Regions from separate parts of the Pseudarthrobacter cellobiosi genome, predicted to be linked through region 1. Evidence: riboswitches for the same ligand, from Rfam matches in the RefSeq annotation. Region 1 holds a riboswitch; each other region holds the start of a gene.
What was found. A riboswitch is a leader RNA that binds a small molecule or an ion and turns the genes downstream of it on or off. The one in region 1 is predicted to bind cyclic di-AMP.

Region 1 (10,436 bases):
GCTGGCGTGCCCGGCAGCAGCGTGAGCCGATGCAGGTCCTGACGCTGGACGAGCGGTCCGAACTGGCTGCCTTGGGATCGCGGGACTTCCCCAGCCGGGCGCTGTACGGCCGCTACCTGCGCTGCACGCTGGATGAGTTGACGGAAAAGCTGCCCGACGGCGTCACCGTCAGTTTCCACGAAACGACCGCCGTCTCGGTGCGGCCGTCGGGCGACGGAACACCCAGGACGCAAGGGGACAGCACCCCAGGCGAGACAACCCCAAGCACCGGAACGTTCGACGTCGGACTCGCCGGCGGCGGTTCGCTCAAGGTCGATTCCGTGGTCCTGGCACTAGGGCACCTTTCGTCCCGGCTTAACCCTGAGCAGCGGGAACTCCAGGCATCGGCCGCACAGCTGGGCCTGAGCTACTTCCCGCCAGCGGTCCCGGCGGACGTCGACTGGGCCGCGATTCCGGCCGGCGAACCAGTCCTGGTCCGGGGCATGGGGCTGAACTTCTTCGACGCGATGGGCCAGCTCACGGAAGGCCGCGGCGGAAAATTCATCGACGCCGGACCCCGGCTTGAGTATCAGCCGTCCGGCCAGGAGCCGCTCATCATTGCCGCGTCCCGCCGCGGCACCCCGTACCGGGCCAAGGCCGCGCTGGCCGGCTACTACCCGGCGTCGGTCACCCTGCGGTACCTGACCGTGGCCGCGCTGGAGCGGTTCGCGGCCACCGGGATCCGCCCGGGTTTCGACCACGATCTCTGGCCCCTGCTGCACCGCGACACCCTCTGGGCCTATTACGCCACCTTGGTGCGCTCGCAGCCGGCGGCCGTCCCTGACGCGTCCGCGTTCCTGGCCGCGCTGGAGGAGGCGCTGCGCCCGCATGCCCACAGCGCCGCCAACTGGGAGGCCGCGGTGGAGAGCGTCCTGGCCGTGCACGTCGGCCCGCGGCACCGGCTGGATCTGCGGGGCCTCGCGTCCCCGCTTGCGGGCAGGTCTTTCGGATCACGTGCCGAACTGGATGCCGCCGTCGTCGAGTACCTGCTTGATGACGCCCGCCGCTCCGCCCTGGGCGAGGAGGATCCGGTGAAGATGGCCATCGGCGCCCTGCATCATGGACGCGCGGTGCTGAAAACGGCAGTGGCCGACGGCGGCATCACCGATGAGTCCTGGGTGGCCGGCCTGCGTGGCTGGTTTGAGTCGTTTGTGGAGGGCCTGGCCAGCGGGCCGCCCGCGCTGCGCTCTGAACAGCTGGCTGCCCTGGCGCGCGCCGGCGTGGTCAGTTTTGTGGGTCCCGACCCCCGGTTCGGCGTGGACCGCCGGACAGGCCGCTTTACCGCCGCCTCACCCTGGGTGAACGGCCCGCCGGTGGCGGCGAAGACCATGGTGGAGGCCCTTGCGCCGGCCAACCGCGTGTCCGCGAACGACTCACCGCTGCTGGAACAGCTCCTCGCCGACGGGATGGTACGGCCCCGGCTGATGATGACGGCGGAAGGTGCGCCGGTGCAGGCCACCGGGCTGGACGTTGCGCCGCACCCGTACCGGCCGGTGGCGGCCAACGGCTCGGTCACCGAGGGTCTCTATGTGCTGGGCCTGCAGCTCTCGGCCACCCAGTGGGGCACTGCCATCGCCGCGGAAGCGCTCCAGCCGGGCGGCCCCACGTACGCCAGCGGGCAGCGGACACTCCGCGACGCCGACGAAATCGCGCACGCGATCCTGGGACACTGAGGATCCCCGCCGCAACGAAATATTCGTCCTCACTTCCCCCGACGCTTCTATGTCTGTCAAGCGGCTGGAAACGGGTGCGGGCGCCGACCAAGTTGTTTTGCCGGTGGGCGGGGCGGCTCGTGGTGACCGGCCAGCGTCCCCTCTCCCCCCGTATTTTTGGCTGCTGGCGAAGCTTGCGGAGCTGTGGCCGACGGAGGCCTGTCTACCCGCAGGGCAAGGGGCGGGAAATTCCCAGGTGAAATCAGCGACGAAGGAGCGCCGCAGGGAAATTCGTGCGGCGCAGGCCCCGACGAAGGAGGGGCTAGGCGGGCCGGAGCGGACACGTACAATCCGACAGGACAGCAGCCAAAACGTCGTAGACAGAACAGGTCCAGCGCCGGGGACGCGTTCGCCCCGTCAAAAGACACCCCGCTCGCCTAACCGGTCTTCTGCCAGGGGCCTTGATGTCAATTGCTGGAAAGCGTGTAGCCGGCGGAGGTCACGGCCTCACACACAGCAAAGCTCTCGGCCATACCGTAGACAATCACCCGGGAACGACCCGCCGGACACGAGATCCACAAAGGCGGACTCGACACCGTCAACGGCCGCTACAGCCTTTTTAACGGTCTGGACGCAATGCCCGCACGTCAGCCCTTCAACAGCAAACTCGACTGTGCTGCCACTGGATACCACTGCCGGTGCCGAAGAAGCTCCGGTTGAGCAGCAGCCGCACCCGGCAGCGGAAGAAACAAGGGGAAGCCCGGCTCTATCTCTTGAGGAAGAATCGAGGGTGTACTGGGGGGTGAACGGCCGTGCAAGCGGGTACGGCAACACCAGCCCGGACTTCCATGTCACTGACAACCCAAGAAAACGCATCCTATACCCCGGCCGGGTATAAAGAGCAAGTGCGCATCCCGTGCCACGGCGGACACGCCGTTATCGGAATGTGACAAACATTGCTGGTCTGAAGTACGGTAAGTCGTGCCGGTTTCTCCTTGAGGCGGCACTCCCGAACAGATTGCCTAACTCTGCCGCTGCCCGGGATCCGTTCGCTTTTCGTCCGGCAGAGACGGGGAACCCATTATTGGCCTGCTTCTGGCAGGTCTTGGGGTGAAGCCGTGCCTGGTGCACTTTTGCGCCTGACGCGGCCGGGTGCCTCCCACCCGAATCCGACAGCTAACCTCGCAGGCAGTGGGAGAGGCCCTTACATGCCCATGCGCAAAACTCACGGCCGCCGCCGCGCGGTCCCCCAGACCAGCACTCTTGCCGCACTGACCAAGTCCGTTACCGCGAATGCCGGCGGCGCAGGCCGCCAGGCCGCCGTCTTCGCAGCGGCTTCCGGTCTCGTGCTGACCAGTGGTATTGCTGCCGCCCAGGCAGCCGACGCTCCCGCCCAGCGCGAAGCTGAACCGGCCGCCAACCTCGAGGTCGCAAGCCAGGTACAGGCCCCACTGACCGCCGATGCCACCATCCAGATTTCCTTCGAGCGCCCGGTCGTGGAAACCACGCCCGCTCCCGTAGCGGAAGCCCCGAAGCCTGTCGTGGAAACCGCGGCGGCCGCGGTACCCGCGGCCGCCGTAACGACCCCTGCACCCGCCTCGGCCAAAGTCACCGTCACCCCGCCTGCGCCCGCTCCGGCTCCCGCCCCCGCAGCTGGTGACACTAACTCCATCATGGTGTCCTCCGCCTACGCTCAGATCGGCATGATCCAGGACTGCACGCGGCTGGTCGAAAACGCCCTCAATGCCGCTGGCATCCCCGTCGGGGACCTGGGTCCAATGCAGTTCATGAACTACGGCACCGTGGTCACCGACCCCCAGCCCGGTGACATGGTCATGCAGCCTGGCCACGTAGGAATTTACGTCGGCAACGGCCAGGTCCTCAGCTCAGGCCTGAACGGCAAGAACGAAACCGCAGTCCACCCCCTTACGTGGATGACGTCCAAGGGTGCCGTCACCTTCGTCCGCGCAGGCTAACAAACCACTAAAGGCCGGTGGCGTGTCCCATCTGTTTAGAGTGTCCGGCCAAGCCCCACTTCCAAGGAAATGAGACATGACGCTCAATTCTGCCCTGCTGAGCAGCACGCGCAGCGCCACGCTGCACCAACCTCCGGTATCGGAGCTACGGCTGCCTGCTGCCCGAAAACGAAAGACTCACCAGACATGACCGTTCAGAACGACCTCAGCCGCGAAGACGTTGCCTCCTATGAGGCAGAGCTCGCGAAACGGACTCCCTCGCTCTACTCGCGCTACATCGGCGCGATGCTCTACTTCATAGGCGCGGCCCTTATCGCCGGCGCCGTCGTGCACTATCCGGTCAACCCGGGCCTGTACACGATCATCTGCGTCGTCGGTGCGTTCGTGTTCCTCCTCGGCACCATCGTCAACGAGTTCGTGCTCGTCGATGAGCGCCCGCCGCTGAGCCGGGCCATCTCGCTCGTCGCGTTCTCGCTCCTGCTCTCCTTCGGCGTCGGCCTGGTCGGCGGTGGCATCCAGCACTTCGAACAGTTCCCCGAGCGCAGCGCCTGGATGACTCCGATCGGCCTGCTGATGTCGTACGTCGCGTTCATCGCCAAGGACGCCAAGGGCGGCCTGCGCCACCTGGTCAGCCCGTTTGCCGCAGGTGTCGTGTTGGTCGCCGCGCTGACGTGGTTCGGCATGTCCGCCCTCGCAAGCACTCTCGACTCCGAGAGCCACAGCCACGACTCCACGCCGGCACCGTCGCAGGCACCCGCGGAGGCTCCGACCAGCGAAGATCGCACCCGCGACAAGCCAACGGACGCCCCCGCAGCGCCCGCACCCGACACCCACACGTCGCACAGCCACTAACCCGAAGCCCGGCATGCTCAACCGCACATTCGTGCGCTCCTATTCCGGGACTGTGGAAATAATGGTGTATCCGGCTCGACACGCCGGGCGGTAAGCCTGGCGGGGAGGAGGCCGATATGGCCGCAACACTTGAGGCTGTGCCGAGTACGAAAACCGTTGAGAAGAAGACAGAAATATCCGAGGCTGACGCTGCCCGCGAGCTTGTCAGAATGGCGAAGGAGCAGGGCCTGTCCCTGACCGGTCCCGATGGTCTGCTCAAGCAGCTGACGAAGACCGTGATCGAGACCGCGCTCGATGAGGAAATGACCGAGCACCTCGGATATGAAAAGCACGATATGGCCGGCAAACAGACTGCCAACTCCCGCAACGGGGTTCGCCCGAAAACGGTGCTGACGGAGACCACCGGACCCGTACAGGTGGACGTGCCGCGGGACCGGGCCGGGACGTTCGAGCCGGTCATCGTCAAGAAGCGCCAGCGCCGCCTGACCGGGGTCGATGAGATTGTCCTCTCGCTCTACGCCAAGGGCCTGACCACGGGAGAAATCAGCGCCCATTTCGCCGAGATCTACGGCGCGTCCGTGTCCAAGGAGACGGTCTCCCGGATCACCGACAGGGTGCTCGAGGAGATGGCCACCTGGCAGAACCGGCCGCTGGACGAGGTCTACGCGGCGATCTTCATCGACGCCATCGTGGTCAAGATCCGCGACGGGCAGGTCGCCAACCGCCCCATCTACGCCGCCATCGGCGTCACCCTCGATGGGGAGAAAGACATCCTCGGACTCTGGGCCGGCACCGGCGGCGAGGGCGCGAAATTCTGGATGAGCGTACTCACCGACATCAGGAACCGCGGCGTGAAGGACACCTTCTTCCTGGTCTGCGACGGCCTCAAAGGCCTGCCCGAAGCCGTGACGAATGTGTGGCCGCTGACGACCGTGCAGACCTGCATTATCCACCTGATCCGGAACACCTTCCGGCTGGCTTCGAAGAAGGACTGGGACGCCCCCAAACGGGACGTGAAGCCCATTTACACGGCGCCGAATGCCGCGGCCGCGCGGGCGGCGTTTGAGGAGCTCACGGAGCGCTGGGGCAAGAAATACGGGGCGATCGTGCGGCTCTGGGAGAACGCGTGGGAAGAGTTCACCCCCTTCCTGGACTACGACGTGGAAATCCGGCGCGTGATCTGCTCGACCAACGCCATCGAATCGCTCAACGCCAGGTACCGGCGCGCCGTCAAAGCACGCGGTCATTTCCCCATCGAGCAGGCTGCGCTAAAGTGCCTGTATCTGGTCACCAGATCCCTCGATCCGACCGGTGCCGGCAAGACCCGATGGGCCGTGCGTTGGAAGCCCGCTTTGAACGCCTTCGCCATCACTTTCAGCGACCGATTCCCGGCAGCTGAAAGCTACTAAAAGAAACCGCCGGATACACCGTTAATGAGATAGTCCCCACCGTGGCGCAGCTCCGGGACGCCCTGAACATGCACAAGGCCCTGGTCTTCCGGGAAGCGAACATCCGCACTGACGAAGACCAGGTGCGTTTCGCCAGCCGCTTCGGTCCGCTCACCAAGGCCCACCCCACGGTGGCCTCCGTGGACGGAAAACCCGCGGTCCTGCCGGTGGACAGCGAAAACGGCAGTGCCAACAACTGGCACACCGACGTGACCTTTGTGGTCAATCCGCCGCAGGCCTCCACCCTGCGCAGCATCACCCTGCCGGGCTACGGCGGGGAGACCCTGATCGCGTCATCGGCCGGGGCCTACCAGGACCTGCCGGAGGAGCTGCGGAACTTCACCGACACCCTCTGGGCCATCCACACCAACGACTACGACTACTCCGTGCCCAAGAACCTGGAACACGCCAACGCCGACGAACGGCGCAAGGAGTTCACCAGGATCCACTTCGAATCCGCCCACCCTGTAGTGCGGGTCCACCCGCTGACCGGCGAGCGCGGATTGTTCATTGGGGGCTTCGCGCAGCGGCTGCGGATTGTTGGCCTCTCCAACACCGAGTCCAAGGACATCCTGCGCCTCCTGCAGGCCTACGTCACCCGCCCGGAGAACGTGGTGCGCGTGAACTGGGAGCCGAACCAGCTGGTCCTGTTCGACAACCGCATCACGCAGCACTACGCCCCGGACAACTACGACGGCCAGCCCCGCCAGCTCAATCGCGTGACCATCGCCGGTGACCTTCCCCGGGGCGTGGATGGGCGCAGCAGCACGTCCATCAAGGGCGACTCGTCCACATACTCCGAGACCGTCGTCGTTCCTGAGGCAGTTGCCCGCGAAGCAGCCGAGGTTCGAGCGTGAGTGCCACGGCGGGAGGCTCCAGGCAGCTGCACCTGAACGCCTTCCTGATGAGCACCGGCCACCACGAGGCGTCGTGGCGGCTGCCGGAGAGCAACAGCTTCGCCGGCACGGACGTTGCCCACTTCCAGCGGCTGGCCCAGACGGCAGAGCGCGGCAAGCTGGACTCGATCTTCTTCGCCGATTCCCCGGTGCTGCACGGAAACGTGGCCCAGCGGCCGTACGGCAGCCTCGAACCCACCGTGTTGCTCGCCGCCATCGCAGCCGTCACGGAGCGGATCGGCCTGATCGCCACCGCCTCCACGACCTACAACGAGCCGTACAACCTGGCGCGGCGCTTCGCCTCCGTAGACCACATCAGCGGCGGCAGGACGGGCTGGAACGTGGTGACCACGGCGGGAGACGCGGCCGCCAGGAACTTCTCCCTCGCCGGCCAGCCCGCCCACTCGCAGCGGTACGAGCGGGCTGCGGAATTCCTGGATGTGGCCAAGAAGCTCTGGGACAGCTGGGAGGATGGCGCCGTGGTGGCGGACAAGGACGCCGGCGTCTGGGCGGACAGTTCGCGCGTGCATCCGGTGAACCACCAAGGCCCGCATTTCCAGGTGGAGGGCGGCCTGGATGTGCCCAGATCCGGCCAGGGGCACCCGGTGATTGTCCAGGCCGGCTCTTCCGAGAACGGCAAGGACTTTGCGGCGCGGTACGCGGAGGCGGTCTTCACGGCGCACCAGACCCTGGCGGCTGCCCAGGACTTCTACGCCGACCTGAAAAGACGGACGACGGCGGCGGGCCGGGACCCGCGGTCCATCAAGATCCTGCCGGGGATTGTTCCGGTCATCGGCGCCACTGAGGCTGAGGCCCTCAAGCTGGAACGGGAGCTGGACGAGCTGATACTGCCGGAGCACGCGGTACGGCAGTTGGCCAATCTGCTCCGCGTCTCGCCGGAATCCCTGAAACTGGATGGCCAGCTGCCGGCCGACCTCCCGTCGGAGGACGAGATCGAGGGCGCCAAGAGCCGCTACACGCTGGTGGTGAACCTCGCCCGCAGCGAACACCTGACTGTCCGGCAGCTCATCGGCCGGCTCGGCGGGGGCCGCGGGCACCGTACCTTCGCGGGAACGCCGGAGCAGGTGGCCGATGCCATCCAGCACTGGTTCCAGTCCGGCGCCGCCGACGGGTTCAACATCATGCCGCCCGTGCTGCCCGCCGGCCTGGACATCTTTGTGGACCATGTGGTTCCCATCCTCCAGGACCGCGGGCTGTTCCGGCGCGAATACACCGGGCGCACGCTGCGGGGGCACTTTGGGCTGGCCGTCCCGGCCAACTCCTTTGAGCGGGTGCCGCAGCCCGCCTGACGCCCCCACCCCGACCCACCCCGAGAGTTTTTGTCCAGATAATGGCCTCTGAGCCGCCGGGAAACCGGATTATCTGGACAAAACTCGGGGAAAGCGAAGGTGCCCCTCCCCAGCTGATTCAGTCGGGGCGGGGCACCTCTGGTTAATACTGACCCGCGCTTAGCCGCGCAGGCAGTGCTGGTACTGGATCCAGGCAACGCCGTAACGGATCCACCCCAGGACGTCGTACCACTTGGTGGGCGGTACCGGTGCCGTGCAGACCGGCGGCACCGGTCCGCTGGCAGCGACCTGGACAGCAGCCTTCACCACGGTGCCGGACTCGGCGGCCGTGAGCGTCAGGGTTCCGGTCCCCGCGGCAGCACCAGCAGGAACGACGAGATTCATGGCGGCAGCGCCCGCAGAAACCGGGATGGTGCCGAAGCCCGTCACGGTCCCGGCGCTGTCGGTGAACACCGCAGCCAGGGAGGTATTGATCGGGCTGCCCAGCGAGGTGAGGTCCAGTTTGGAAACCGCCAGGGTGATGGCGTCCCCGGCCTTGACCTCGGCTGCCGTGGTGTTCACTACGGCCACCGTCCGCCGGGCGAAGTCCGGCGACACGGGGTTGTGGGCCTGCAGGTACCTGATCCAGGCGTCCCGGTCCACCAGACCCGAATCCTTGGTGCCGGTGCCGTCCTTGAAGACCCGGAAGTTGTCGCCACCGGTGGTCAGGAAGCTGAACGTCCCGATCCGGTAGGACTTCGCCGGATCGATCAGGGCACCGGCCACCCGGATGGAGGTGATCCGGTCACCGGCGGCGCGGGTTGCGTCGTACGTGTAGTTGACGTTCTTGGACAGGCCCAGCTGCTGGTAGGCGCGGCTGGGGACCGTGCCGTCAGCATTGGTCTGCCACTGCTGCTCCAGGAGTGCCTTGAACTGCGCACCGGTCAGGGACGTGGTCCACAGGTTGTTCACAAACGGCAGGACCGAGTTGGCCTCCGCGTAGGTGATGGTGCCGTCCGGGGCGTAGTACAGCTCATTGCGGAGGCCGCCGGGATTGACGACGCCGATTTCCGCGGCGCCCAGCTCAGTAGGCTGGAGCGACTCCAACAGTGAGTCGGCCACCAGATTGCCCAGCGTGGATTCGCTGGCACGGTCATCGCGCTTGGCGGGTCCGCCGGCGGGGTCCGCGGTGAACGCTGTGGTGATATCAGCGGTCAGCGCACCCACCGGCTGGTTTCCGATCGCGGCGGCGTCGGCCAGGGCCCTCTGCACAATGGCATCTACCGCTGCAACCCGCGGGTAAGCGGCTACGAGGCCGGCGGCGGCATCTGTGGTCCTCTTGACGTTCCCGGCCTTCGAGGCGGTGACTTCCATGGTGGCCGTATCCACCGTGAGCTGGATCTGGCCGATGTTCTCGCCGTAATTGCCGGTCTGGACAATCGGACGGGTCTTTTTGTCGGTCCCGGGGACCGGTGCGTTCCAGGCGTATTCCTTGTGTGTGTGGCCGGTGAAGATGGCGTCCACGTCGGCCGAGGTTTCGGTGACCAGCTTCGCGAACGGGCCGCCCGCTGCCACTTCCTGCTCGAGGGTGGCGCCGTCCGGCGTCCCTGACCCGGCGCCGTCGTGGTTTTCCGCGATGATCACGTCGGCGAGGTTCTCCGACGTGATTTTGGCAGTCACGCGGTTGATGGCGTCCACGGGATCGCCGAATTCAAGATCGGCGATCCCGGCGGGCGTCACCAGGGACGGGACTTCCTGGGTGACGGTGCCGATGACGGCCACCTTCACTCCGTCCATGTCCAGCACCGTGTATTCCGGCAGGACCGGTTCGGTGGTCCCCTTTTTGTATACGTTCGCCGCGAGCAGCGGGAACGTGGCGTTGGTGCCGCCCGCGATGACGCGGTCGCGCAGGTCCGCCCAGCCGCCGTCGAACTCGTGGTTGCCCACGGCGGAAGCGTCCAGCTCCAGCGCGTTCAGCACATCGATGGTGGGCTGGTCCTTGGCAACAGCCGAGGCGAACAGTGATGCCCCGATGTTGTCGCCGGCCGACAGGAAGGCCGTGGCCCCGGGGGCGGCGGCGCGCAGCTTCTCGATGGTGCCGGCGAACAGCACCGTGTTGGTGTCGATGCGGCCATGGAAATCGTTGATGCCCAGGAAGTTCAGCTCAACACTGGCCGGCGTGACCGGGCCGGCAGGCAGGTCCAGGCCCACCACCACAGGATCGTGGTCGCTGGCGCGGTACTGGTCCGGCGCATAGTAGTTGGTCACGTTGTTGTTATACCTG
Region 2 (10,436 bases), on a different contig from region 1:
GACCAGCCGCCCGCCCAGTTCCGCCACGGCCCGGCGGAGGTGGTCGGTGTCCGAGCGGCCCGTACCGCCGGTGGTGATGACGACGTCGGCCGGCAGCGCGGAGGGGTCCGGCACCTCGAGCGGGAGGTCCGCCAGGCCGTCCAGCCACTCGGCATAGGAGTCGCCGATCCGTTCCTGGCCGCCGTTGATACCGCCAAGCATTTCCACGACGGCCGCGAGCTGCGGGCCGAAGGTGTCCCGGACCTGTCCGGGGACCGGCAACCCGTGCGCCACAACTTCGGAGCCGGTCAGCAGGAGTTTGACCACGGGCTTGCCCTGGACGAGCAGGTCATCGTGCCCAGCAAGCGCCGCGACCGCCAGATGGGCCGGGTTCAGTGTGACACCGGCCTTGACCAGCACCTCTCCCGCCGCTGCTTCCTCGCCGGCCCTGCGGATATGCTGGCCGTTCCCGGGTTCGCCGGGGCGGGCGGTGCCGCCGGTCATCAGCAGCGGCAGGCCGTCGTCGTCCGTTCCAAGCATGGCACTTTCGCTGCGTAGCACCGCTTTGGCGCCGGGCGGGATCAGTCCGCCGGTGACAATGGGGCTGGCCTGGTGGGGTGCCAGCCGCTGGCCGGCCTCCGCCACGATCCACGGGCCACCGCCGTTGACGGCCCATCCATCCATCGCAGACGAGGCGTAGTGGGGCATGTCGTGCAGCGCGGTGATGTCGCCGGCCAGGACCCTGCCCAGGGCCTGGCCCAGGGGAACCCGGCCCGGCGGAATCGGCGTGGCGATATCAAAAGCGGCTTTGCGCGCCTCATCCCAGGTGTGGGCAAGGTGCTTTGCCGGGGCTGTCTGCTGCTCGGGGATATCGGATTCGTCGCCGGGGGCGGTGGTCACTGAACGGGAGTCATTCGACGGGGGTCCCGGCGGATTCGGCGTCATAGTCAGCAGCCAGGGTGCGGGCACGGTCCATGGCAGCGGTCATGGCGGCGGCGTTCGTGGCCTGCCCTGCTCCCGCAGCCAGGCCGGCGGCGAAACCGGCAATAAAGGTGGTGAGCGGGGCGGCCGGGCGGACCACTGAGTGGGCTGCAACGCCGGCCAGCGACAGGATGGTGTTGACGTCGATCTGGACGTCCTCCAGTTCATACGCCTGGAGCAAGGACCTGCACCACTCTTCCAGCGTCTCTTCCTGGCTTTTCACGCTCTGCCTCCCAAATCGTCTGCGGCAGTGTTGCCCCGGAGCCCGGTTATGGGATCCGGACCGGCCACTCCAAGTGCGGCGGCATCGTCCCAGGTGTCCACGTCTGCCGTGGAGCCGGCCGGAACGGCGACAAGCTGCACGTCCAGACTAGCAAGGAGTGCCCTCACCGACCCGTTGATTAAGCGTCCCGTTCTTTCCAGTTCCGCCACGGAACGTTGTAGCGCGACTGTGCTATAAAAACCGACCAAAGGCTGGCGGCGGCCATCCTCCGAGACCGCCACCACGCCGTCCGGTCCCAAGCCTGCCGGCTGCCCTGCGGAGTGTCCCCCGGCGGCGGGTTCTCCGGCGGCAGGTCCTCCGGCGGCGGGTCCTCCGGCGCCCCGTGCCCGGGCACGCAGCGCAGCCTTCAGCGCCACCACCGCCTGCTCCACGTTGGGCATGTCGCAGGCCAGCACCAGCGTCAGCCCGGGGCGGCTGCCGCCCGCAGCAGCCAGGGCCGCGAGCCCGGCCGCAATAGCGGCCGCGGGTCCGCTAAACGGCGGTTCTTCGCGGCAGCGGAGAAATCCGGCAGGGATTTCCCCGGCCGGCACTTCGCCAGCGTCCGGACCAACCACAACGGCGGCCCGGGCTCCCCCGGCAGCGGCGGCGGAGCGGCGCAACAGGGAGTCGCCGTCGTACGTCAGACTCTGCTTGGGCACACCACCGAGCCGCGACGAACGGCCGCCGGCGAGGATGACGGCATCGAAGTCGAGGGGGTCAGCGTCCACCCTCCCAGCTTAACCGTGCGGGCTGGAATACCCCGCGGGGCTGGAACAAGGCGGCCCGTTCAGGCGGCCCGTTCAGGCAGCAGGAACGGATCCCAGGCCGGAGTGGGCTTCTCAAGTTCTTTGATCTGCCAGATGGTGCCATGCGGCGGTTCCGGAACAAACCTGAGCTTCCAACCCATTTCAGCCGGCGTATGGTCGCCCTTGGTGTTGTTGCACCGGAGGCACGCGGCCACCAGGTTCTCCCAGGAGTCGGCGCCGCCACGTGATTTGGGCTGCACATGGTCGATGGTGTGGGCACCTTTGCCGCAATACGCGCACCGGTGACCGTCCCGCCGCAGGACTCCGCGGCGGCTGACCGCGGTGCCCTGGTTGTATCTGGGGCGGATGTAGCGGTTCAGAAGAATCACGGACGGGCGGCCCAGGATCTCCTGCGGTCCCACTACAGGGTCATCGCCCTCGGCAATAACACTGGCCTTGCCCGTGAGCACAAGCACCAGCGCCCGGCGGAAGGTGACTACCGCCAGCGGTTCATATCCAGCATTCAGAACGAGAGTGCGCATGCACGTACCTCTTTGTGGCCGCACCCGTCAGGGGCACGAGGGCCGGCTGCCCCCGGCATATCCGGGCTATGGATCGACACCACAAGAGTAAACAAAGAATCCCGGGATCAGCTAATCGCAGAAGCGGCCGCCGTCACGTGTCGAATTCGTGCACCTCACCGGATCAGGCCAGCAGCCCTGAAACAGCAAAGGACCCCAGCCGTGAGGCAGGGGTCCCTTGAAGGCTGACTTTGGTGCTAGGACACGCGGATGTAAACGGGGCCGGAGCCGACATTGGCGCTGAACACAACGGTCTGGTTGCCGTTGTAGCCCCCGTGCACGGCCTGGCCGTTGCCAGCGTAGACGGCAATGTGGGCAACGCCCGCGCCGCCGTCGGCGTAGTACAACAGATCGCCGGGCTGGGCCTCGGCGGCGCTCACGGTTTGACCGAGGGACAGGTAGCCTGCGGGCCAGTCGCGGAAGTTGATCCCCACGGCAGCCAGCGAGTTGGTGACCAGCATGGTGCAGTCCTGGCTGACACCGAGTTGTGCGTAGGCAGCGGAGAGGATGGCAGCACCCTTGCCGCTTGCGGAGACCGGCGCCTTCGGAGCGGCCGGTGTTGCCGACGCTACCTTGATGGTGGCCGCGGCCTTGGCCGGAGCCGGAGCTTCAACAACAGGTGCGGGAGCCTCAACCGGAGCCGGCGTGGTGGTCACTGCGGGCTTCTCGTAGGAGATGGCAATGGTGGAAGCAGCCGAAATGATGGCCGGGGCGGAAACCTCAGCTTCAAGGTTCGAAGCGGATGCAGCTTCACGCTGGATGCCGGTGTCAGCCGCGTTCGCAGCGATACCACTGGTCAGGACAAGGCCGGAAGCAGCAGCGATAACCGCAGCCTGACGGCCCATGCCGCCGGCGTTGTCGCCGACAGCCTTGGCAATGACAGCCAGCGAGTTGGTCTTGGCGACCTCGGCGCGGTGCCGTGCAACAGTTGCACGTGTAGTCATTAATTTTCTCTCTTTCGTTTTCCTCAGGACCGCGTGGGCAGCCCAAGGGCTTTGGACGCGCCGGCATCTTGGGGGTACGCCGGCACGCCCCGAACGGGGATTTAGCGAAGAGTTTCTCGTGAAGAAACGGTTCCGGCAGCACAGGGCTGCAGGAACTACTGGACTGCAGGAACTACGGGGCCATCGTGAAGAACGCGGAGGAGCCCGTGGATGCCACCGAGTGGAGCAGCGTGCCCTGTGACGGATTCAGTGCGCTGATCATCATGCCGTTGCCGACGTAAATGCCAACGTGGGCGCCGCCATTCTGCATGACCAGGTCACCGGAGGCCGGTGTGGCCGTGGGCCGCATGGCTGTCCAGGCATTGGTGCGGGGAATGCTGATGCCTGCCTGGGCGTAGACCCACTGCGTGAAGCCTGAGCAGTCCCAGCCATTGGGAGTGGTGCCGCCCCAGAGGTAGGGGTTGCCGATACCGGTGTAGGCAAGTGCTGCCAGACCCGAAGCGGCGGCGGAGGAGACAGTGTCAGCGAGCTTGGAGGCCGCAGCCTCGGTTGCGGCACCACCCTGAGTCCCGGTTTCGGAGGCCGTGGACTGCGCACGGACCGTCTCAACCTTCGGCGCCGGCGTCGTCTTGATGACGGGGCGTTCGAAGGAAACGGTAGCCGTGGGCGCGGCAGTTACGGCAAGTGCCGTCTGCGCGGAACCGGACTCGGTAGAGGCGGAAACGCCGGCGGTGGTGTCCGCGGCGTTGGCCGGAAGCCCCATGCTCAGGATCAGACCTGATGCAGCTGCGATAACAGCAGCCTGGCGACCTACGGTCCCGGCATTGGCACTGACGGCCTTGGACACGGAGCCCAAGGGGTTGGTGCGAACCGGTTGTGCGCGGTGACGCGCAGAAGTATGGCGTGAAGACACGAAGGTAGCCTCTCCCAATGCCTGCGAGGTGAGCTGTCGGATTCGGATGGGAGTCACCCGGCCGCGCTGCTTCACAGTGGAAGCTTTGCGACTTAACCCCAAGGCCTTCAGAATCGAAGACCAAAATTGGTTCCCCCGCCCCTGCCAGACGATGTCATGCGAACGGACCTTGAGCGGTGGCAGAGCTAGGCAATCCACTCAAGAACGTCAACTTCGGAAAAGTTGACGCGCTTTAGACGTTACAGGAGTTCCGAGCCAATGTCACATTCAGGTCACGGCACGTCGCCGCGATTCGAGAGTTCGCCATCACTTGGGTCAGAGCCAGCCGGTGGGGTCAACGACTTCGCCGTTGACCTGGACCTCGAAGTGGAGGTGGCAGCCCGTGGACGCGCCCGTGGTGCCACTGAGGGCAACCACGTCGCCGCGGCTGACCGTCTGGCCTACCTTGACGCTGGCGGAGGAGAGGTGGTTGTACGTGGTTTCAAGGCCGTTGCCGTGATCCACCACCACGCGGTTGCCGCCGCCGTACTGGTGCCAGCCGACGAACGTCACGGTGCCGCTGGCAGCAGCCAGGACGGAGGTTCCGCACTGTGCCACGAAGTCCTGGCCACGGTGGAAGTCTCCGGCGCCGCCGGTAATGGGGCTGACCCGGAATCCGAACGGAGAGACTGTAGCCAGCTGGGCCAGCGGCGAGCCGAGGCTTCCGGCAGAGGCCGCGCGGGTAATGGATCCCGCGGACTGTGCGCTCAGCAGCTGCTTCAGCTTGCCGTCGGGATCACCCTGGGTCACCACGGACGAGCGGCTGAAATCAATTTGGGCGGCGGCTTCGGCGGTAACTTCGGGCTGCGGAGCAGCGGAAACGGCCGACGCGGCCTGGCCGGGTGCCGGAGTGGCCATCACGGGGCCGGTTACGGGAACCGTCACGGTGAGAGCCAGGCCTGTTGCTGCCAAGGCGATGCCGGCCTTCTGGCCGAGGCCACTGGCAGCGGCGAAATCCGTCATCTGCCGGAAGGGACCCCGGCGGCGGCGCGCTTCCCGCTGTGGGTCGCGGGGCCTCTCCGCGGTGAAATCCTCGGCCACTCTGGGCGCCGAGGCGGGACCCACCGCACGGCGGCGGCCCCTGGAGTATTGCGTGGTCAAGAATGTTCCTCTCTGGATAGCCTGCGAAGTTAGCTGTCGGATTCGGGTCAGAGAGTTCAAAGACCCGGTCCGCCGTGACAAGCACTTGGCGCAGAGATATCCCGTGAGGATCCTTCGCTGGAAGAGGCTTGCTGCTGACGGACTTCACCCCAAGGCAGTCTTACGACTGCCGGTTGTGGTTCCCCCGCCTCTGCCAGTTGGTGACTGATGCACCTGATCCGCTGGCAGAGCTCGGCTCCGGATCAGGTAACGCTTTTGTATCGACGCTGAGTTCCAACTATAAGTGATTAACCTGGACAGTAACAATTCCGTTATCTTTGCGGAACCGGGGGTCACTGCGCTATGGGGCGGCCCCACAGGCGGACCGCCTTCCCGTCAACGGACGGAAACGAAGACGTGGGATGCCACTTCCGGGGGCAGCTCGAGCGCCCCTTCGATTCCCGGAACCCGCACGGAAATGTACTCCCCCACGCGCTCTAGGGACACCGAGGCACCGGGCCTGATCCCGCCTTCATCCAGCTGGACCAACAGCTCAGGTTCCACCTGGATGGGCTCAGCCAGCCGGCTGACTGTCACGTTCGACGCCGGCCCGTAGCCTTGCATCGCATCAAGGAGATTAATCACATCGGCGTCAGGGAGCGCGGGTGCCGGCCCGCCCAGGGCGGCCAGCCCTGGGATGGGGTTGCCGTACGGAGACTCGGTCGGGTGGTTGAGCAATTCGTAGATGCGCTGCTCTACGCGTTCGCTCATCACGTGCTCCCAGCGGCATGCTTCATCGTGGACATAGGCCCAGTCCAGGCCAATCACATCCGCCAGGAGCCGTTCCGCGAGCCTGTGCTTGCGCATCACTTCCGTAGCGCGTTTCCGCCCGGCTTCCGTGAGCTCCAGGTGACGGTCTCCGGAGACCACGACCAGTCCGTCGCGTTCCATCCGGCCGATGGTTTGGGACACCGTGGGTCCGGAATGCCGCAGCCGTTCGGCGATGCGTGCACGAAGAGCAACGATGTTCTCTTCTTCAAGCTCCAAAATGGTCCGAAGATACATCTCCGTAGTATCGATCAGATCCGTCATCCAGCTCAGCTCCTCGAGCGCAGTACCTTGCGTTGTCCCACCGTATCGCGTCCAGCAGCGGCGAGGTCCGGTAAAAAGCTTAGCCTATTTTGAATTTGTCTGGATAATCCCCGGGCGGGGACGAACGGTCTCATTGGCCGGACTATGACGGCGCCGGTTCCCGCCCAATCAAGGGGTTCAGGCAGAATATAGGAGGTCCTTATGCAGTCACCGCCGACTACCGGCCAACCCACCGCCCGGACGTGAGGCACGTCCATGCCGAAATTGGAGCCCCCGTGAGCGAAACCAGCATCACTATTCCTGCCGACCTCCTGCCAAAAGATGGACGGTTCGGCGCAGGACCCTCCAAGGTCAGGCCGGAGCAGCTCGAAGCGCTCTCAGCGGCGTCCAAGACCATCCTGGGCACCTCCCACCGCCAGGCTCCGGTCAAGAACCTCGTGGGCTCCGTCCGTGAAGGCCTCAGCCAGTTCTTCCGCGCCCCCGAAGGCTACGAAGTGGTCCTCGGCGTCGGCGGCTCCACCGCTTTCTGGGACGTCGCCAGCTTCGGCCTGGTGGAAAAGAAGGCCCAGCACCTGTCCTTCGGCGAGTTCGGCTCCAAGTTCGCCTCAGCCACCAACAAGGCCCCGTTCCTGGACGCCTCCTCCATCATCAAGTCCGAGCCCGGCGCCCGCCCGGTATCGGCCGCCGAGGCAGGCGTGGATGTCTACGCCTGGCCGCAGAACGAAACCTCCACCGGTGTCGCGGCTCCGGTCAAGCGCGTGGCGGGCGCCGACGCCGGTTCCCTGGTCCTGGTGGACGCCACCTCCGCAGCCGGCGGCCTGGACGTGGACGTCTCCGAGGCCGACGTCTATTACTTCGCCCCGCAGAAGAACTTCGCGTCCGACGGCGGCCTGTGGCTGGGCCTCTTCTCCCCCGCCGCGCTGGAACGCGCCGCCCAAATCAAGGCCAGCGGCCGCTGGATCCCGGACTTCCTGGACCTCCAGACCGCCATCGACAACTCCAGGCTGAACCAGACCTACAACACGCCGTCGCTCTCCACGCTGGTGACCCTCGACGCGCAGGTGCAGTGGCTGAACGCCAACGGCGGCCTGGACTTCGCGTCCGCCCGCACGGCTGACTCCGCCGGCCGGATCTACTCCTGGGCCGAGGCCTCCGAGTACGCGACCCCGTTTGTGGCCAAAGCGGAGGACCGTTCCAACGTCATCGCCACCATCGACTTCGACGACTCGATCGACGCCGCCGCGATCGCCAAGGTCCTGCGCGCCAACGGCATCGTGGACACCGAGCCGTACCGCAAGCTGGGCCGCAACCAGCTCCGGATCGCCACATTTGTGGCCATCGAGCCGGCCGACGTCTCCGCGCTGCTGGCAAGCATCGACTACGTGGTGGGCGAGCTGCGCAAGTAGCGCACCCGCGCGAACGGACACTTGGGGCCCAGATACCGGGACCCCAAGTGTCCGTTCGCACTGTTTTGTGGTGACGCCAGTTGTCAGTGTCCGACGGCGTCGTCCGGGTTTTCGTCCCGGGCGGCGCCGTTTGCGTTGTCCCCCGGTTGTTGGACGCCCAGATGGGAGACGACGCCGAAGTACCGCAGGCCGCGGGCCCGCCGGTTGAAGGTGAGCCGGAGCTGCTGGGCGCGGATGATCCAGATCATTCCGATCACGGCGGCGATGATCCCGGAGGCGGCCGCCACGGCAAGCGACCACCGGGGGCCGGCGACGTTGGCCACCCATCCCACGAGTGGGGCGCCGATGGGGGTGCCGCCCATAAAGATGGCCATGTACAGGGCCATGACCCTGCCCCGCATGACGGGATCGGTGGTGGTCTGGACGTAGCCGTTGGCGCTGGTCATCATGGTGATCGCGAACAGGCCCACCGGCACCAGCGCGACGCCGAACCAGAAGTAGTCCGGGGCAAGCGCGGCCAGTCCCGACGTCACCCCAAAGGCAGCCGCAGCGCCGAAGATCATCCGCAAGCGGGGCTTGCCGCGGCCGGCGGAGAGCAGCGCGCCTGCCACGGAACCGATGGCCATGATGGAATTCATGAGCCCGAAGGCGCTGGCATCCAACCCGAATTCCGTGCCCACCATCGCGGCGATGAACAGTACGAAGTTAAGGCCGAGTGTTCCCACGATGAACACGGCCACCAGGACCACCACAATGTCCGGCCGGAACCGCACATAGCGCAGCCCCTCCCGGATCCGGCCCTTGCCCGGAGCCGCCCGGGGAAGCTGGCGCAGTGACGCGGCGGGGATCTTCCACAGGCTCAGGAGCATGGCCAGGAAGGTGCAGGTGTTGATCAGGAACACCCAGCCGGGACCTACCGCCACGGTGAGTACGCCAGCCACGGCAGGCCCGATCATCCGGGCGACGTTGAAGGAGGCGCTGTTCAGGGCCACGGCATTGGGCAGGTAGTCGTCCCGCACGAGTTCAGAAACGAAGGTCTGCCGCACCGGGGCATCGAGGGCGGAGACCATGCCCAGCAGCAGGGCGAAGCCGTAGACGTGCCACAGCTGGCCGGCGCCGAGCACCACCAGGATGCCCAGGCCGGTGCTCAGTAGTGCCATCAGCGACTGCGTGATGACCAGCAGCTGCCGGCGGCTGAAGCGGTCCGCCACGAGGCCGGCGACGGGCGCCAGGAACAGCTGCGGCCCCAGCTGCAGTGCCATGGTGATGCCCATGGCTCCGGCGTCGTGATCAGTGAGGTGGTCAAAGACCAGCCAGTCCTGGGCAGTCCGCTGCATCCAGGTTCCGATGTTGGAAACCAGCGCGCCGAGGAACCAGATCCGGTAGTTGGGGATGTGCAGGGATTTGAAGGTGGACATCAGTGCCGGCCTTCTTGGTTCTCAACCCTGCGTATTCGCAACTGCCTAGTCAGCCTCGCCGGCGGGGTCGTCCTCTTCGGATTCTTCGTCCCGGTCTTCGGACCCGGGAGTGTCAGCCTCGGCCTGCGAAGTGTCCGGCCCCGAAGCGAAAGCCTCCGCAGCGGGTGACTCCTCTTCCTCTGCCGCCTGTGCGTCCTCGGGGCGGACGCGCTCGGCCCAGGGCACCCACTCCGGGGAGAGGATGGAGTCCTCCGACGGCAGGAGGCCAAGCTCGCTGACCGTGACCACCTTGGAGCGGGAGTTCCTGGTCAGGACCGCGTACCACTGCCAGCCGTGGTAGCCGGCCATTCTTGATTCGAAGAGGTGGGTGACCAGGCGGTCGCCCTCACTTTTGGCAGCCAGGTGCGCACCAATGTCCGACGCCGCCGCGATGCCTTCGATGGCGGTTCGCGCCTCGCCAACGGCAGCAGCGAGGAAGGCATCCGGCTTTCCGGTACGCCACACGGGCACGCCGGCGCGGCGCTTGGCCTCGGCCTTGGCGCCCGCTTTCCCCGCTGTTGTGGTGTCCGGCTGTTCAGCTTCCGCGTTCATGGCCAAGACCTAAACGTCCAGCTCGTCGGCAACCTTACGCAGGGCAGCCGCGATGGCCTTGCCCTTGTTGCCTTCCGGGTACTTGCCCGCGGACAGGGTTCCGGAGAGGTTGTCCAGCACGCTGACCAGGTCCTGGACCAGCGGCGCGAGGTCCCGGGCGCTGGGCCGCTTGGCCTTGGCGATGGACGGCGTCTTGTCCAGGACGCGCAGGCCCAGGGCCTGTGCACCCTTGCGGCCGTCGGCAACGCCGAACTCAACCCGGGTGCCGGCCTTCAGCTCCGTGATGCCTTCGGGCAGCGATGATTTGGGCAGGAAGACTTCCTGGCCGTCCTCGCCTGCGAGGAATCCGAAACCTTTTTCCTTGTCATACCACTTGACCTTGCCGGTAGGCACGTAATCAACCT
Region 3 (10,436 bases), on a different contig from region 1:
CCCGGGACTCCACGTCTTCCGCCCGGTACCAGGCGCCCTCATTCTGCAGGGTGGCGTCGATGAAGCCGGCAGCCTCCTGCACACGTTCGTTCACGGCGCAGTTACCGTCCCAGCCGGCCGGCAGCGGCGTGAAGTATGCAGAACGGCGTTGACGGGCGTGCTTCGAGGCGTCCCTCCGCGATGGGATCCCCGCACACGTCGCACGTACCGTAAGTGCCCGCCGCAATCCGCGCCAGGGCCGCGTCCACCTGTTCGAGGCCCGAACTGCTCTGCTGCAGGAGCGCCGATGCCTGCGACAGCTCGAATGCAATGGTGGATCCCTCGGGGTCGTGCTCGTCATCCACGTTGGAATCCTGGCGCGCAGCATTGGCCGAAGAGATGTCCGCGCGGAGGGCGGGAAGAAGCGCGAGTTTCCGGGCGCGCTCTTCCTCCAGCAGGACCCGGAACCGTTCAAAATCTGGCATGGGAAAAGCCTAGTGGTTTTGGGGGTCTCGACAAGCGCGGCCAGTCGGAGGATGCTGGCAATCGTAAGCGCCTCAGATGCCGTCTGGCAGCAAGGGACAGACAGCTGATGGACACAAACTCCACAGAGAAAGTCTGCGTGCCATGCCTACAAACATCGTCACCGAGTTGGCAGTCAAGTCCCACAACACACCGGATGAGAAGCGCCGGCCGGAGAAGACGGAAGTGGACGTCGTCAACCTGGGTGACTACACCGTTGGCCGGTTCACGTTCAATCCCGGCTGGCGCTGGTCGGACTGCATCAAGCCGGTGGTCCAGACCGAGTCCTGCCAGAACAACCATGTGGGATTCTGCGTTTCCGGAGCCCTCAATGTCGAGACCACCGATGGCAACCGGATCAACATCAGTGCCGGAGATTCCTACACCATTCCACCGGGGCATGACGCCTGGGTGGACGGTGAAGAAGCCTTCGTCGGCATTGAATTCCTCAGCGCCGCGGAATTCGCCAAAGCCCCAGGAACGTGACCCGGCTGCCGTCCCCCCGGCAGGTCAGTACCAGTTGTTGGCCACTGAATGGTTCCACGCGCCGCACGGTGACCCGTAGCGGTCCGCTATATACGACAGTCCCCAATTGACCTGGGTCCGGTAGCTCGTGAGCCAGTCGCTGCCCGCGCTGGCATACTTGCTGGCCGGCAGCGACTGGGCGATCCCGTATGCGCCCGAATAGGGGTTGGTCGCGGTGGTCAGCCAGTTGGACTCCTTGGTCCACAGCGACGCCAGGCACGGAAACTGGTCCTGGCCCCAGCCGTAGGCCGCCAGCTGCCCGGCCGCGTAGCTCTTGGCGCCGGCGGGGTCGTTGACAGCGCCGCCCGGCACGGAAGGCACGACGACGACGGGCGGCGGGGCCGGCGTCGGGCTCGGGACAGGAGCGGGGGCGGGTACTCCCGGTACGGCAGGCGGGGCCGGAGCCGGTTTCTGCGCAGCGGCCAGGGCAGCTGCCTTGGCTGCCGCCTCCGCCTGTTGGCGTGCCTGTTCCTGCGCCGCCGCCCGCTTGGCGGCCTGCGCCGTTTCGTACGCAGCCAACGCCACCTGGCCCTGCCGGAACTCACCCTCCACGGCAGCGGTGGTGCCCTTGAGGGAGGCCAACTGCGCGGTCAGTTCCTGGCCGTGCTCCTGCTGCTCCGCGATCTGCCGGGACATGGCCTGCTGGGCGGATTGGGCGGCATCGAGCTTGGTTCTGGCTTCGCCGGACAGGCGCTCGCGCTCGGCCCTGGCTGCCTGCTCCTGATCGGCCAGGGCGCGGGAAATGCGTTCGGCGGCTGCGGATTTGTTCACCAGGGCGGCAGTCTTATCGCTGACGATCTGGACGATATTCAGGCCTTGGATGCTGTTGTTCTGCACGGCGTCGAGGGCAACGAAGAAACCCATGTTTGTGCCACCGGTCTTATACGACTGCGCCGCAAGAGACCCGATTTCCTTCTTGTACTGTCCCAGTTCGGCCGCGGCGCGTGCGGTCTGGGCGGTCAGTGCATCCACAGTGGAAGTGGCGGCCTGAAGCGCCGCTTCGGCAAGGGCATACTCCGCGGCGGACGTCACGGCCGCATCGCCCAGCGCCTCCGCTTCGGTCTGGAGCCCGCCCAGCAGCCCATTGATCCTGGTGACCTCTGCCGCTTTGCCGGCCTCGCTTTGCTTGGCGTTCTGCACGTCCTGCCACGAGGGATAGCCGCCGGGCGGCGCGTCGTCGGCGGCATGTGAGGGAAGCTGCGCTACCGACCCCACCAGGGCGACCGCCAGCATGCCGGCGAGGGCGGGCAGCCGCATTTTTTGAACAATCCGGGACATAGTTGGTGAGCTTACCGGGCATATACGGATTACGGGGGTTGACCTGCAACATCGTTACCGGAGAGCCGGGAAACCGCACTGAAATGCGGGTGGATTCCACGCCTACATTCCGTTACCGGAATGTGACATTGCTGCCGAGCAGAAGTTATGGTCAAGCGGTAGCCCGGCTCAAGCCGGACCATTCCCGCCAGTATGCCGAGCCCTGCCGCTGACCGGGATCCAGTCGCTTTCCAGCTGGCAGGGACGGGGGAACCACGTTTCCACGGCTTTTCGAAGCCTTGGGGTTAAGTCGGTATCGCTCCCGTCCCGTGCGGCGGCGCCACCGGCCGGGTAACTCCGACCCGAACCCGACAGCTCACCCCGCAGGCATGGGAGAGGCGATCAACCGTGTCCAAGAATTCCGCTTCCGCACGCCATCGTGTGGTTCCTGCCCGCTCTACCGTCCCTGTCGGCCTGTCGTCCACGGCCAAAGCGCACGCACTGACGTTTGGTCGGCCGGCGCTGGTGGCTGTTGCTGCATCAGGCCTGCTGTTCAGCATCGGCGCCCCGGCGCAGGCCGGCGTCCACGGCCCTGGTGATGCCGGTACTGCCAACGCCCAGGCCCAAACAAGTGCAGCGGTGGCGGCCCCGGCCGCCACTGTTCAGGCCGCTGCTGCTCCGGCACCGGCCGTGGCCAACGTCCACACGGTCGTTTCAGGCGACACGCTGGGCCAGATTTCCGCCACCAACGGCGTCCCGCTCAACGACGTCCTTGCCGCCAATGGACTCTCACTGACCAGCGTCATCTACCCCGGCGACCAGATCCGGATCCCCGGTGCCGGCTACACCGCACCGGCTCCCGCGGCGAAGGTCGCGGCGGCCCCGGCCTCCCCCACCAACACCGGTATCCAGCTGGCCTCAACGTCCGCACCGGCGGCCCAGGCTCCGGCCAGCTCGCTCGGCGCGGCCATCCTGGCTTCCGCCAACTCCCAGCTTGGCGTCCAGCAGGACTGCACCGCCATGGTGGAGAAGGCGCTGCGCTCGGTGGGTAAGAGCGTTGGTGATCTGGCTCCCGGCCAGTTCTACCAGTACGGCTCAGTGGTGGGCACACCGGCACCAGGGGATCTGGTCATCACGGCCGGCCATGTGGGCGTCTACGCCGGCAACGGCCAGGTAGTCAGTGGCGGGGTGGACGGCTACAAAACCGAAGTGCACTCCATCAGCTGGCTCTCCGGAGTGTCCTTCGTCCGCGTAGCGTGATCCGACCATGCTCGACGGCGGCGGGCGGCACCCAGCCGCGCGCCGCCGTCGTCCATCCCTGGTGTTCGCTCAGGTCCCGCAGAAGGTCCGGTAGCTCCCGAAGTCTTCAGGGGCGGGGCCGGCGTAGCGTTCCAGCCCGGGGCGCTGCGTGTACGGATCGGCCAGGACGTCCATCAGGCGGTTGAAGGGGTCCAGGTCGCCTGCGCTAGCAGCGTCAAGGGCCTCTTCAACCAGGTGGTTCCTGGGGATGTAGACGGGGTTGACCCGCTCCATCAGGTCCGCGTCCGGCGCCAGTGCCAGCCACTGTGCCGCCCAGGCGTCGAAGGCTGCCGGGTCCGCGAACTTGGCCCGCGCAGTCTCCGGCGTGCCGCGGGCTGCCGAGCCGAGGCTCCGGAAGAAGGACGTGTAGTCCACTTGGCCTTCCTGAAGCAGGCCCAGCACGCCGTCCACGATCGGCGACGCGACGTCGTCGTGCGTGTCCGCGCGCAGCCCAAGCTTGGACTTCATGCCGGCTGACCAAGCAGCGCTGTACAGCGTGCGGAAGGCGCCGAGGGATTCAACGGCGAGCGCAATGGCCTGGTCTTGGTCTTCATGGAGCAGGGGCAGGAGTGCTTCGGCGAGCCGGGTGAGGTTCCATTCGGCAATGACCGGCTGGTTGGCGTAGGCGTAGCGTCCGTCAGCGTCGATGGAGCTGTAGACCGAACCGGGGTTGAAGGCGTCCATAAACGCACACGGACCATAGTCGATGGTCTCGCCGGAGATGGTCATGTTGTCGGTGTTCATCACGCCATGGACGAAGCCCGCCAGCATCCATTGCACCACCAGGGACGCCTGGGCGGCTATGACCGCATCGAAGAACGCGAGATAGGGTTTTTCGGCGAGCGCCACGTCCGGGTAATGGCGGCTGATGGCATGATCGGCCAGACGGCGCAGAAGGTCCGTCTCGCCGTTGACACGGGCGAACTGGAAGCTGCCGACGCGCAGATGGCTGCTGGCCACCCGGGTGAGCACGGCTCCGGGCAGCATGGTTTCGCGGCGGACGGGCCGGCCCGTGGCCACCACGGCGAGGGACCTCGTGGTGGGGATGCCCATGGCATGCATGGCTTCGCTGACGACGTACTCGCGCAGCATGGGACCGACGACGGCGAGCCCGTCACCCGCGCGGGCGAACGGTGTCCGGCCGGAGCCCTTGAGGTGGATGTCCCGAAGCTGCCCGTGGATGTCCGTGACCTCACCCAGCAGGAGGGCCCGACCGTCGCCGAGCAGGGGTGAGTAACCGCCGAACTGGTGGCCCGCATAGGCCTGGGCCACCGGTGTGGCACCTTCAGGAATCTGGTTGCCGATCAGCAACCGCGTCCCGTCGGGCGTCCGCAGCGAGGACGGGTCCAGGCCCAGTTCGCTGGCCAACGGCTCGTTCAGGACCAGCAGCTGCGGGTCTGGCGCTTCCTCTGCCTGCCAGGGAACCGCCAACTCCTCGAGTTCGCGGGCGAAACGCCCGCCGAAGGTGAGCGTTAGTGGGATTGCGGTGCTCATCCTTCAAGACTACCCGCGGCCGCGGGTGAGTGCCCCGCCCTCCCAACTGAGTAGCGCTATCTGTCGTTCTGGAGGCTCAAAACGTCAGATAGCGCTACTCAGATCCGACGTACTGGCGTCACCCCTCAGACGTGCTGTCCGAACCAGGCGAGGGTGTCGTTCCAGGCAGCCGCGGCCTGGGTTTCGTTGTAGCGCTCGCCGGTGTCGTTGTGGAAGGCATGGTCCACGCCGGGGTAAACGGTGAGCTGATGCGTCACGGTGGTGGCGTCCAGGGCATCCCGGAGGGCCGGCATGGCACCGGTGATCCGCTGGTCACGTTCTGCATACACGCCGAACGCCGCCGCCTTGATGGCCGGCACCTTGTTCAGGTCCGGCGCCGGCCCATAGAACGCGGCGGTGGCCTTGAGCCCGGCCAGCTCAGTTGCCGCCTGCCAGGTAATGCCGCCGCCGAAACAGTACCCATTCATCGCGATGCGTCCGGAGTCCACGAAGTCCTGGCCCTGAAGGTAGTCGAAGGCGGCGGCGAAGTCTGCAACATGGCGTGGGGCCCCGGCGCTGGTCAGTGCACCCGACACGGCGTCCGAGTCAAGGCTGGCGGTGCCTCCCTCCCTACTCAGCAGGTCAAGGGCCAACGCCGCATACCCGGCCTTGGCAAAGCGCCGGGCAACATCCTGGATGTGAGGGGTCAGCCCGCGGTTCTCGTGGCAGACCAGCACCGCCGGGCCGGCTGCCCCGGAGTCGGGCCGGGCGAGGTAACCGCTGATATCGGTTCCGTCGGCAGCGAACCGGACGGTCGCCGTCGTAAGCCCCCCGGCGCCCTCCGGGACCGAGAGCGGACTTTTGGCCCCCGGAACAGCACCGGCAGAAGCGGTGCCGGTGCCCGCCGTCGATGACGGGGTGGGTGTGGGCATGGGGTCGGTGCTGCGTGGGACTTCCTCGGGTGTGCATCCAACGAGCAGCATCGCGCCCGATGCCGCCGCCATGCTTCCAGTGATGAATGCGACCCTGCGGGTAAAGGTGCGGTGGGTCATTGCGCCGGCGCGGTAGTCGTCGAAGAATTCCTCGATCAGGTACCGCTCAAACTTTCCAAGCTGGACCATGGCTGGCCTCCTCGAGTGAGGCTCATATCCTTCTCCGAAGCGGGCAGACCTGCAAGGGGTCCCATGCGCCCGGTCAGAACTGCTCGGCCGGGATGGACAACCCGAGGTCGAGAAGTCCGCGGCCTGCCTGTTCCAGAATGGGATCCATGGTCAGCGAGGCGTGGTTGAGCAGTACATTGACATCGCGCTGGATCCGCTGGAGCGGGTGCGTCAGCCGGTGCACACTCCCGCCGGATCCCGTCAGGATGAGGCGGACAGCCTCGGCCGACGCCGCGCCGCTGAGACCCAGCGAAAGCCGGTACCGCGCCCGCTCCTCATCGGTGAAAGCCGCAGGCCGGCGATCGAAGGAGGCGGCCACCACCCGGACAGCTTCCTGCCAGTGCAGCCGCGCGGTGGCCACCTGCCCGTAGGCCTGCGAGAACCGGGCCTGCGCGAGCGGCGAATCCGCCTGCCGCGCCTGCGTTGTCTGCTTGACCTTACGCACCATCATCAAGTCTTGGAACACCTCGATGGCGTGCTCAGCAGCCCCCAAAGCGGCGGCCGGGGCAACCATGTTCAGGAACGTGGCCATGGGGGTGTGGATGCTCGGATCCGGGTGGATGCGACTGCCGGGATTGTCAGCGACGGCCAGGAGATTCCATTCCAGGGCACGGTGCGCCGGGACAAAGAGGTTCTCCGCGCGGAGATCGTTGCTCCCGGTCCCCCGCAGGCCGGCCGTGTGCCAGACGTCCAGGAGGTCAAGATCGGACACCGGTACCAGGCACTGCAGGCGGACCTCGCCGTGCTGCACGGCCAGGAGCGCCCACTCGGAGTGCATGATGCCGGAGGCGAAGCTCCATCGGCCCGAGACGGTGTAACCGCCGGGAACCTTCTCTGCTTTACCGGGAGGGGCACCGGTGGCGGCAGCCAAGGGGGCCGGCCCGTTGGCGAAGACTTCATCCTGGGCTTCCTGCGGCCAGCGGGCCAGCATCCACACGTGTTCCACCAAGTGCCCCACGCTCCAGGCCGTGGAGACACATCCCTGGGCAAGGCGGCGAACCACCTCCACGTAGGTTTCCAGCCCCATGCCGAAGCCGCCCACGGCCTTCGGTGCAAGCATCTGGAACACCCCTGCTGCCTTCAGTTCAGCCATGGTGGCTTCCGGGATGCGGCGGATCTCCTCGGTCTCCGCGGCGCGGTCCCGCAGCCGGGGAACGAGGGCATCCACCCGGGACAGCAGCTCGTCATGGGAAGGAATGATCACGGCCGGAAGGAAATCCGCCGGCAGGATCTCGGCCGGAAGCTCGATGGTGTGCGCTGTATGGCTGCGTTTCGCGGCCAGGTAGCGGTGATTGGCCGCCGAGAGGTGCACTCCGGTGGGGACCTGCTCCGAGACGTCAACGCCGAGGTCCGTCAGCTGCCCTACTTTGTCCGGGTTGTTGGTGAGGAGGCGGATCCGGCCCGCGCCAAGCGCGCCGAGCATCTGGGCTGCGGCGCTGTAGTCCCGCTCGTCCTCGCCGCGGCCCAGGGCCACGTTGGCTTCGTAGGTGTCGAGTCCGTTGTCCTGCAGGGCGTACGCGTCGAGCTTGGAGTACAGGCCGATGCCGCGCCCCTCCTGCCGCAGGTACAGCAGGAAGCCCCCGACGGCGGCAATCTCCTCGACTGCCTCGCGCAGCTGGGGTCCGCAGTCGCAGCGCTCGCTGCCGAACACGTCGCCCGTGAGGCATTCACTGTGCAGCCGGACCAACGGCGCTGTACCTTCCGGGCCCTGGTCCAGGAGCGTCTGCTCCCATTCGCCGAGGGCGAGCAACAGGTGCTCCTTACCGTCGGCCAGTCCATGGAAGGTCATGATCTCGGCTGTGGCCGCGAAGCCGTCAGGGAAGCGAAGTGGGACGGTGACCTGGCTGCGCACGGTGGCCGGTTGTTCGAATGGCCGCGCGACGGTCTCGGACATGACGGTCATCTGGGCTCCTCAGGAAGTCTGGCAGTACTTGAATGTTGAAGTAAATGGTACCGATCATTACTTCACGATGCAAGTGATTTGAGCGACATAAAACTTCATTCATGAAGTAAAGCGCGTAGACTCACCCTATGGAACGTGCCGAGGAACCGCGATGGCTGAACGGCGAGGAACGCGACGTCTGGCTGACGCTGGTCGCTGTGATTATGAAGCTTCCCGCCGCCCTGGACGCCCAACTGCAGCACGACGCTGGGATGAGCCACTTCGAGTACATGGTCCTGGCCGGCCTGTCTGAAGCTCCGGCCCGCACACGCCGGATGAGTGATTTGGCGGGCTTTACCGAGTCCGGACTCCCCCGGCTGTCCCAGGTGGTGAGCCGGCTTGAAAAGCGGGGCTGGGTGCAACGCTCTACGGATCCTTCCGACGGACGCATCACGCTGGCCACGCTCACCGACGAGGGCTGGACGAAAATCACCCAAACCGCCCCGGGGCACGTGGAGGCAGTCCGAGCGCTTGTGTTCGATCCCCTCACGAAGGCACAGTCGCGCCAGCTGGGGAGCATCGGCAAACGCATCATGGGCGCCATTGACCCAGAGGACCGCTGCCTGCGCGGAAGCGCCCCACTCTGAAATTAGCAGGGCGCCTTCGGACGGTCAGACGGAATACGGTCGTCAGACCCGCGCACTCTGGTGCGTGAAGGTCGTTACGGCCGGGCGCAGCGGCGCCACTGGATCCAGGCGCACATAGGCCTCGCCCGGCGCCGGGCGAGGGTCCGCCTCTCCCTTGTTGGGCCAGAGCGAGAACGCGCGTTCCGCCTGGGCCGTGATCGACAGCGACGGATTAACGCCGAGGTTGGCCGAGATCGCTGCACCGTCGACGATGTGCATGCCAGGGTAGCCCCAGACCCGGTGGTAGGGGTCGATGACACCGCTGTCCGGGCTGTCGCTGATGCAGGCGCCGCCGAGGAAGTGGGCGGTGAGCGGCACGTCGAAGATCTCCCCCAACGTCGCTCCGGCGTAGGTCCTGCGCCCGCCACGCTCCTGCAGGAGCCGTGCGATGACGCCCATCGCCCGGTGGCCCGGCTCGATGTAGGTCGGGTTGGGCTCGCCGTGCCCCTGTCGGGAGGTCAGCTGGCGGCCGCCGAAGAGCCGCCGTTTGCCCGAGACGGTAAGCGAGTTGTCCCGGGTCTGCATAACGAGGCCGATGATGGTGCGCTCGCTAAACTTCCAGGGGGTCGGCTCGATGCTTGGGATCGCCAGCGGGTTCTTGAGCGCGACGCCGATGAACCGCACCCACCGTGGCATCCGCCCATCACCCGGCACCGCCAGCGTCGAGAGGGCCCCCATCGCATTGGAGCCCTTGCCGTAGCGGACGTTTTCGATATGGGTGTCTTCGTCCGGGTGGAACGAGGCGGTGATGGCGACACCCTTGGTGAGGTCCATGCCTTTGGGTGGGCGATGCGACGTCATGGCGCCCAGAAGCGCCTCGGAGTTGGTCCGGGTGAGAACCCCCAGGCTGTCCGAGAGCCCGGGCAGTTGCCCGCCGTCGCGCATCTCGTGAAGAAGCGACTGCGTCCCCCAGGTACCGGCCGCAAAAACCACGTGCCTGGCGGTGAGAACCTGCCGGTCCTTGCCCCGCCTGGTCCAGGCCCCCGTGCGCTCGGTGACGATCTCGTATGCCGGCGCTTCGGCGTCGGTGAGCGGGCGTACGGCGGCGACGGTGCGCAGCGGCGTCACGCGCACGCCGATCTTTTCGGCCAGGCCCAGGTAGTTCTTCGTCAGGGTGTTCTTTGCGCCCACGCGGCAGCCCACCATGCAGTTGCCGCACTCCGTGCAGCCGGTGCGTTCGGGGCCGGCGCCGCCGAAGTATGGGTCCGGGACCCGGACACCCGGCATGCCGAAAAACACGCCGGTGGGCGCCTTCTTGAACGTGTGCCCAACGCCGAGCTCGTCCGCGGCAGCGCGCATCAGCTGCTCCACCGGGCCCTCGCACGGGTTGGTCACCACCCCCAACATCGACTGGGCCATCCGGTAATGCGGCGCAAGCTCGTCCTGCCAGTCCGTGATGTGGCCCCACTGCTTGTCCTGGAAGAACGGCGCCGGAGGGATGTAGAGCGTGTTCGCATAGTTGAGGGAGCCACCGCCGACGCCGGCGCCCGCCAGGATCAGTGCGTCCGGGAGCTTGTGGACGCGCTGGACGCCGAAGCAGCCAAATTTCGGGGCCCAGAGGTACTTGCGGAGGTTCCACGATGTCTTGGCGAAGTCTCCGTCCTCGAACCTGCGGCCGGCCTCAAGCACGTGCACGTCGTAGCCCTTCTCGGC

Region 2: linked by a shared signal. The riboswitch ahead of NG701_RS01985 (M23 family metallopeptidase) and the one ahead of NG701_RS10200 (NlpC/P60 family protein) in region 1 are both predicted to bind cyclic di-AMP.
Region 3: linked by a shared signal. The riboswitch ahead of NG701_RS00765 (C40 family peptidase) and the one ahead of NG701_RS10200 (NlpC/P60 family protein) in region 1 are both predicted to bind cyclic di-AMP.

The regions. Positions count from the first base shown of each region.
Region 1 covers NZ_JAMXBK010000023.1:229,532-239,967, forward strand. The annotation lists gene NG701_RS10195 (FAD/NAD(P)-binding protein) at 1-1,712, shown strand, start outside; gene NG701_RS21375 (heavy-metal-associated domain-containing protein) at 2,199-2,567, opposite strand; cyclic di-AMP (ydaO/yuaA leader) riboswitch at 2,701-2,896, shown strand; gene NG701_RS10200 (NlpC/P60 family protein) at 2,900-3,667, shown strand; gene NG701_RS10205 (hypothetical protein) at 3,737-4,519, shown strand; gene NG701_RS10210 (IS256 family transposase) at 4,636-5,928, shown strand; partial or broken gene NG701_RS10215 (TauD/TfdA dioxygenase family protein) at 5,967-6,824, shown strand; gene NG701_RS10220 (LLM class flavin-dependent oxidoreductase) at 6,821-8,173, shown strand; gene NG701_RS10225 (ExeM/NucH family extracellular endonuclease) at 8,333-10,436, opposite strand, start outside.
Region 2 covers NZ_JAMXBK010000015.1:94,108-104,543, forward strand. The annotation lists gene NG701_RS01955 (molybdopterin molybdotransferase MoeA) at 1-924, opposite strand, end outside; gene NG701_RS01960 (DUF6457 domain-containing protein) at 890-1,183, opposite strand; gene mobA (molybdenum cofactor guanylyltransferase) at 1,180-1,950, opposite strand; gene NG701_RS01970 (HNH endonuclease) at 2,010-2,510, opposite strand; gene NG701_RS01975 (C40 family peptidase) at 2,747-3,493, opposite strand; gene NG701_RS01980 (C40 family peptidase) at 3,666-4,340, opposite strand; cyclic di-AMP (ydaO/yuaA leader) riboswitch at 4,411-4,573, opposite strand; gene NG701_RS01985 (M23 family metallopeptidase) at 4,722-5,546, opposite strand; cyclic di-AMP (ydaO/yuaA leader) riboswitch at 5,550-5,768, opposite strand; gene NG701_RS01990 (iron-dependent transcriptional repressor DtxR) at 5,922-6,617, opposite strand; gene serC (phosphoserine transaminase) at 6,893-8,023, shown strand; gene NG701_RS02000 (MFS transporter) at 8,107-9,441, opposite strand; gene NG701_RS02005 (DUF3027 domain-containing protein) at 9,487-10,032, opposite strand; gene NG701_RS02010 (cold-shock protein) at 10,042-10,425, opposite strand.
Region 3 covers NZ_JAMXBK010000013.1:7,523-17,958, reverse strand. The annotation lists gene NG701_RS00785 (DNA alkylation repair protein) at 1-94, opposite strand, end outside; gene NG701_RS00780 (TraR/DksA family transcriptional regulator) at 102-464, opposite strand; gene NG701_RS00775 (cupin domain-containing protein) at 607-987, shown strand; gene NG701_RS00770 (aggregation-promoting factor C-terminal-like domain-containing protein) at 1,012-2,304, opposite strand; cyclic di-AMP (ydaO/yuaA leader) riboswitch at 2,519-2,688, shown strand; gene NG701_RS00765 (C40 family peptidase) at 2,692-3,543, shown strand; gene NG701_RS00760 (protein adenylyltransferase SelO) at 3,613-5,076, opposite strand; gene NG701_RS00755 (dienelactone hydrolase family protein) at 5,202-6,176, opposite strand; gene ribA (GTP cyclohydrolase II RibA) at 6,250-8,118, opposite strand; gene NG701_RS00740 (MarR family winged helix-turn-helix transcriptional regulator) at 8,247-8,744, shown strand; gene NG701_RS00735 (GMC oxidoreductase) at 8,787-10,436, opposite strand, start outside.